Regions from separate parts of the Oceanobacillus sp. GQ8 genome, predicted to be linked through region 1. Evidence: predicted binding sites of a transcription regulator. Region 1 holds the regulator's gene; each other region holds the start of a gene.
What was found. Region 1 encodes CtsR, which represses protease genes until heat stress. Its sites were predicted from a motif close to ATGGTCAATAAAGGTCAAACA; they were not measured.
Positions count from the first base shown of each region.

Region 2: a site for CtsR is predicted at 1,254-1,274, ahead of clpP (ATP-dependent Clp endopeptidase proteolytic subunit ClpP). Genes of this name have one in related genera too.
Region 3: a site for CtsR is predicted at 1,264-1,284, ahead of AC6CHS_RS16885 (ATP-dependent Clp protease ATP-binding subunit). Genes of this name have one in related genera too.

Region 1 covers NZ_JCAXEV010000007.1:57,156-59,432, forward strand. The annotation lists gene mcsB (protein-arginine kinase McsB) at 1-232, opposite strand, end outside; gene mcsA (protein-arginine kinase activator protein McsA) at 229-777, opposite strand; gene AC6CHS_RS19155 (CtsR family transcriptional regulator) at 790-1,257, opposite strand; gene AC6CHS_RS19160 (MgtC/SapB family protein) at 1,471-2,118, opposite strand.
Region 2 covers NZ_JCAXEV010000003.1:567,483-569,759, reverse strand. The annotation lists gene nikC (nickel transporter permease) at 35-940, shown strand; gene clpP (ATP-dependent Clp endopeptidase proteolytic subunit ClpP) at 1,325-1,933, shown strand; gene AC6CHS_RS11620 (HPr family phosphocarrier protein) at 2,083-2,277, opposite strand, start outside.
Region 3 covers NZ_JCAXEV010000005.1:325,223-327,499, reverse strand. The annotation lists gene AC6CHS_RS16885 (ATP-dependent Clp protease ATP-binding subunit) at 1-1,217, opposite strand, end outside; gene mbcS (acyl-CoA synthetase MbcS) at 1,624-2,277, opposite strand, start outside.

The DNA.
Region 1 (2,277 bases):
CTATCGCCACAAAAGCGAAATCTTTATATTCCTCAAATGATTGATTCTCATAATTGTCACGAAAGAAATCACGTATCTCTTCCAATTTATCCTTGTCTGCAATAATTGGATAGGACACATTCGCAAAATTCCGCGCCAGACGTATACGGCTACTTAATACAATGTCACTGTCAGGTCCTTCCTCACGCATCCAAGGACTAATTGCTTCATTCATAAAATTTTGTAGTGTCATGAAGGATCACCCTCTTCCGGATCCTGTGTATTATTTTCCAACGCCTTTATTTTATCTCTTACTTCAGCAGCTTCTTCAAAGGCTTCATCTTCAATCAGTCTTCTTAATTTGGACTTGTAATCTTCCATTAATTTCTTATTATGCAGGTCTCCACCTTGGCGTTTGGGGATTTTACCTTGATGCTTTGTATTCCCTGCATGAACACGACGGAATATAGGGTCCAGGCGACTGGAAAACGTGTCATAGCATACAGCGCAACCGAATTTCCCCACCTGTTTGAATTCAGAAAATGTCATTTCACATTTTGGGCACTGTAATTCTTGTACCTGCTGAAAAGTATTTTGCTGTGGTCCCTTAATCGTAGAGGTATCAAAATTCATTAAGCCTGAAAGTAAGTTATGCAACGAATATCCTTCTTCAGGATAGTTCATATATCCCTTTTCCTTTGCACAAACCTCACAAACATGAACTTCACTTTTTTGTCCGTTAACGTATTGTGTAAAGTGCAGTGTAGCAGGACGCTCATGGCATTCCTGACATTCCATGAAAAACCCCCCTTACTTATTTAAGTATTTCAATGTGGACAGCATGGCCGTTAAGACCCTTGCGCGCACTTCATCTCGCAAAGGAAGTTGAAACGCTAACGTATTCCTTCCTATGGCACTTAGCATGATCTTCGCTTCACGTGTTGTAATAAGCTGTTCATCGAGTAATCGATCAAGTACATCTATTGCTGCCTGCTGCGTTACCGTTGGATTAATCATGTTTATAATTTCATCGATTAGTTCGGAATTGTCTTGATGAATGACACGCATGATTCGAATATATCCTCCGCCGCCCCGTTTACTCTCTACTATATACCCTTTTTCCACAGTAAATCTTGTTTTAATAACATAATTTATTTGCGAGGGCACACATTGAAACTGATCGGCAATTTCACTTCGTTTTATTTCAATTGCATTTTTCCCTCTGTCTTGAAGAATTTGTTTTAAATAATTTTCAATGATGTCGGAAATATTGCTCATACTATGCACCTCCTTTTCAACAAAGGCTTTTGACTTTGACTATCTTTGACTATATTCTTATTATACGACAAATCACAAGAGATGCAAATAATTGTTTTCCCTATTTATCTTAGACAAAAACTACAAGGGCGAAACCTCTGATTTCTCTTATAGCGTACAAAAAATCTCACAGCTTTGATAATACTGTAAGATTCTTTGTAAGTTTATTCAATTTCAAATTTCAGATATGTTCTTTATATGCTCAATACGAGAGAGCTCCTCAAAAAAGTGAATTCTATTTAACTGATCATTTCTATCAATTTTTATAAAGATGTTCCGTATACCATGCTCTGCTTTAATAATTTCTACATTCTTAATGGACAAATTAAACTTTTCAAAAACGGATACCACATCATTCACTTTTATCTCAGGTAGTGCAACAATTTGAATCAGATTGGACGTACTCCCTTTTCTAAAGAGCTTTTCAAAGTTATTAAGAAAGATTAAACTTAACAAAATTACAATGGTTGTAAAAAGAGCAGCCGCATACATGCCAGCGCCAACGACTAGGCCAATACCTGCCACTGTCCAGATAGAGGCAGCAGTAGTTAATCCTCTTATTGTACCTCCATATACTATGATCGTACCGGCACCCAAAAACCCAATACCACTGATAACATATGAAGGAATACGCGCCGGGTCAAATTGTACATTCTCATGTGTTTCCATAAACACATCAAATCCATACAAAGATAGTAGCATCATCAAACATGCTCCAACGCCTACTAGAATGTGTGTCCGAAAACCAGCTGAGTGATTTTTAATTTCTCTTTCAAAACCAATTAATCCCGACAACAATAGCGCAAACAGTATACGGGCCATAATAAGGAGGAAGTCTTCCCCAAGCATTCCTTCTATAAATGATTCCAGTGTTCACACCTCCCCACAATGTCTTTCTCCTTATAATATATGATAATCTTTCCTTAATTAGTAGAGAGAAACCCTTGCGTTCCCCACTAACATTATAACAATATACAAAAA
Region 2 (2,277 bases), on a different contig from region 1:
TGCGTTGCAGGACATTTGAAAGGATGTGATTAAGATGGCGCCTACTCCAGAACCCGTAACAAATACAGCCAGTGGAGAATCCATAAAAGCTTCTAAACCTATTCCCTTGTGGCTTGAAGCGGGGTTTCGAATAATAAAGAGTAAAACAGCCCTTATCGGTGTGATTATCATTGTGTTACTTGTTCTAACTGCTATTCTGGCACCTGTGATTGCTACACATAGCCCGACTGCCCAAGATATCGTCAATCGCTATCAGGCCCCCTCGTCAGACCATTTACTCGGAACAGACGAACTTGGCAGAGACATATTTTCTAGGATTGTTTTTGGGACAAGGATCTCTATCCAAATTGGAGTCATTGCGGTAGGTATTTCACTCGCTATTGGTGTTTTACTTGGAGGAATCGCTGGCTATTATGGACGTTGGATTGATCAAATCGTCATGCGCTTTATTGACATTATGATGGCATTCCCAAGTATTCTCATGGCAATCGCATTGGTTGCTGTACTTGGTCCGAGTTTACAAAATGCTATGATTGCGGTTGGGATTGTGGGAATTCCACAATTTGCGAGGATTGTACGTTCGGCAGTGTTATCTATTAAAGAGAATGAATATATTGAGGCAGCTAAATCAATTGGGGCTAAACATGGCAGAATTCTTATACAGCATGTTCTTCCAAATTGTGTTGCACCGATCATCGTGCAGGCTACACTCGGCGTTGGAACTGCCATATTGGATGCAGCTGGATTGAGCTTCCTTGGTCTTGGTGCTCAGCCGCCAACACCTGAATGGGGTGCAATGTTAAGTGATGGACGGGCTGCGATACAAAATGCTCCTTGGGTTGTTGCCTTTCCGGGTCTTGCAATTTTCTTTGTCGTCCTTGGCTTTAATTTATTTGGCGATGGACTAAGGGATGCCCTAGATCCTCGATTAAAACAATAATTTTATGACGACGTGAATTAAGATCTACCCATCTCCTCCCCCGTCTCGTACCCCCGAAACATCACGATGAGGAGATGGGTTTATTTTCCTTAGAATAAGGGAAAGATGGAATGAGTATAAAGTGAAACTTCATTTGATGAGGGTGTTCCCTATCTTCCCTACCAAATGTTAGTTGAACGAATCAGACCTTTTCTGGCAGTTGCCCCCACTTTGTATGATGGATTTCCCCTGCATTTTTAAAGTGGTGGTCTTAAGCCAGTTAAGGCGGAATACATACCGCTCTACTAATAAGGTGAAACCTGTCGAACTATTTTATTTGACCTTTTTTGACCTATTAGGTATGATAAGTATATCCAATCCAAAACATGGATAAAAGTGAAACAATTGAAGGAGGATTTACAAATGAATTTAATTCCTACAGTTATTGAACAAACGAATCGTGGAGAACGCGCCTATGATATTTACTCACGTCTATTAAAAGACCGCATTATTATGCTGGGAAGTGCGATTGATGATAATGTAGCAAATTCGATCGTAGCACAATTGCTTTTCCTTGAGGCAGAAGATCCTGAGAAAGATATTTCCCTATACATCAACTCACCTGGTGGATCAATCACAGCGGGTATGGCTATTTTTGATACAATGCAGTTTATCAAATCAGATGTTTCTACCATCTGTACTGGGATGGCAGCATCAATGGGAGCATTCCTACTTGCAGCAGGTGAAAAAGGAAAGCGTTATGCACTTCCTAATAGTGAAGTTATGATTCATCAGCCACTTGGCGGTACGCAAGGTCAAGCTACTGATATTGAAATTCATGCAAAACGTATCATTCAGATGCGTGAAAAAATTAATGAAATCCTATCTGAACGTACTGGACAGCCAATTGAAGTTATTGAGCGTGATACAGATCGCGATAACTTTATGACAGCTCAAAGATCAGTTGACTATGGTCTAATTGACAAGATTTTAGAACGTAATACAGATAAATAATTGGAAATTAAAAATGTCCCCCATCGCTCATCTTGTAGCGAAGGGGGACATTTTTCTTTTACTAAGGATCTAATTGAACCGTACTTGCTCCTAACAAGCATTTTATCATCCCTAAGGTACAAAAAATCCCTTTCGTTAAGAAAGGGATTTTATTCTGTTACAAAGGCAGCTAACTCATGGATAGCCTTATCTTCGTCTTCTCCATCACCAAAGATAATAATCTCCTCATCACTGGCGACTGCTAAACTCATTAAGCCCATGATACTTTTAGCATTTACCCGCTTGCCTTCTTTTTCTAAATACAAATGAGAACTGAAACGGTTTGCCAGTTGTACAAATTCTGC
Region 3 (2,277 bases), on a different contig from region 1:
AGCTTTGTAACAGGAATACCTGTCTTTTCTTCTACAATCAGTTGAATATCAGATAAATCTACATCTATTACCTGTTCTTCATCTTTTGCTTTTTCTAATTGCTTCTGTAGTTGAATTTCTTGATAGCGTAAGTTCGCTGCTTTTTCATAGTCTTCTCTCTCAGCAGCTTCTTCTTTTTCTTTAATTATTTCTTCCAAGCGCTGATTAATCGAATTAGAGTCTTTCTCCGCATTCGCAAGGTTTAGCCTTGACCCGACTTCATCCATTAGGTCAATCGCTTTATCTGGTAGAAAACGATCTTGGATATAACGGTTTGATAACGTTACAAACGCCTGAATGGCTTCATCAGAATAACGGACCTCATGATATGCCTCATAGCGATCCTTGATCCCGTGAAGAATTTGGACTGCCTCTTCAGCAGATGGCTCTTTCACAATAATCGGTTGTAAGCGACGTTCCAATGCAGCATCCTTTTCAATTTGACGGTATTCTTTTAAGGTTGTTGCACCAATTAGTTGAAGTTCTCCTCTTGCTAGTGCAGGCTTAAGGATATTTCCTGCATCCATTTGCGAGCTTTCAGCTGTTCCTGCACCTACAATTTGGTGGATTTCATCAACAAATAGAATAACATCCTGGCGCTCTTGAACTTCTTGAATAAGTTTTTTCATTCGCTCTTCAAACTGACCACGTATTCCAGTGTTAGCTACAAGAGATGCAACATCTAGCATATAAATCTCTTTATTCATTAGCTTAGCTGGAACATTTCCTTCACTAATTTTCAATGCCAGCCCTTCAGCAATGGCAGTTTTCCCGACACCTGGTTCCCCGATTAATACTGGGTTGTTTTTATTTCTTCTATTTAAAGTCTCAATGACACGTTTTACTTCATTATCTCGTCCAATAACAGGGTCGATTAGACCTGCTCTTGCAGCGTGGGTCACGTTTTTCGCCAATTGGTCAATTAAGCCATTGCCACGATTATTCTTTTTCTCTTTTGTTTTTGTACCTGCTTTACTATTACCTTGAGAAAAATTCTGAGAAAATGCTTGCTCTGCATTTCCAAAAGGTGAATTAGAGAAGAAATCATTAGAATTCATCATTTGTCCTTGGATTTCTTGAAAGCAATCGTTACAAAGGTGCAATTCAGACATTTCATTATTCATTTTCATTGCGACATTTATATTTGCTTGGTTTTCACCACAGTTTTGACAAAGCATTTTCCATTCCTCCTTGACTATTTAAATCAAATGTTAATCAAATTTGACTTTGACTATATTTGACCTTTGATTCATATTATACTCTGACCTATTTTGACTTTCAAGTCTTTTGTTTAAAATTTTTAGGGGGAGGCGCATGGGAACGATTTGGAGGCTTTGTATGGTTAATTGAGACGCTCATGCAGTTGATTGGAACTGCCGTGTGGCCGATTGGAGCTGCCTATTGGTCGATTGGACCGGTCAGCCGGTTAATTGAACCTCTCCAGGTTATCGCTTAACCGCACCTCTTGTAAATTAAACCACTCAACTAGTTAATTTGCACCCCGCCTCAAATATATACAACAAAAATAGGACGGATCTAAAAACTAGAACCCGTCCTGCAAATTACAACTATATTAGCCGGTTTTTACACCTTTTCCTTTTCTTTATTACGCAGTTCAATTCGTCTAATCTTACCAGACGTAGTTTTTGGCAGCTCTTTAATAAACTCTATTTCCCTTGGATATTTATAAGGGGCTGTCGTTTCTTTTACATGGTCTTGAAGCTCTTTTATTAATGCTTCATCTGGCTGAACGTCCTCTCTCAAGACGACAAAGGCTTTTACAATACTTCCACGGTCCTCATGCGGACTTGCGACCACTGCACATTCTTGTACAGCATAGTGCTTCACGAGAGCATCCTCTACTTCAAAAGGCCCGATCGTATAACCGGAACTTATAATAATATCATCACTTCTACCCTCAAACCAAAAATAGCCATCTTCATCCTTGGAAGCTTGATCTCCTGTTACATAATATTCTCCGCGCTGTGTCATTTTTGTGCGTTCACTATCTTTATAATATTCACGGAATAATGCAGGGCAATCCAGTTTCACTGCAATATCGCCTACCTTGTTCACACCTAGTGGAGCACCCGACTCATCTATGATTTCTACATCATTCCCTGGTGTTGGCTTACCCATAGACCCTGGTTTTACTTCCATCCCTTTCATTACTCCAAGTAATAATGTATTTTCTGTTTGTCCGTAGCCATCTCTTACTATGATATTAAAATGCTTCTT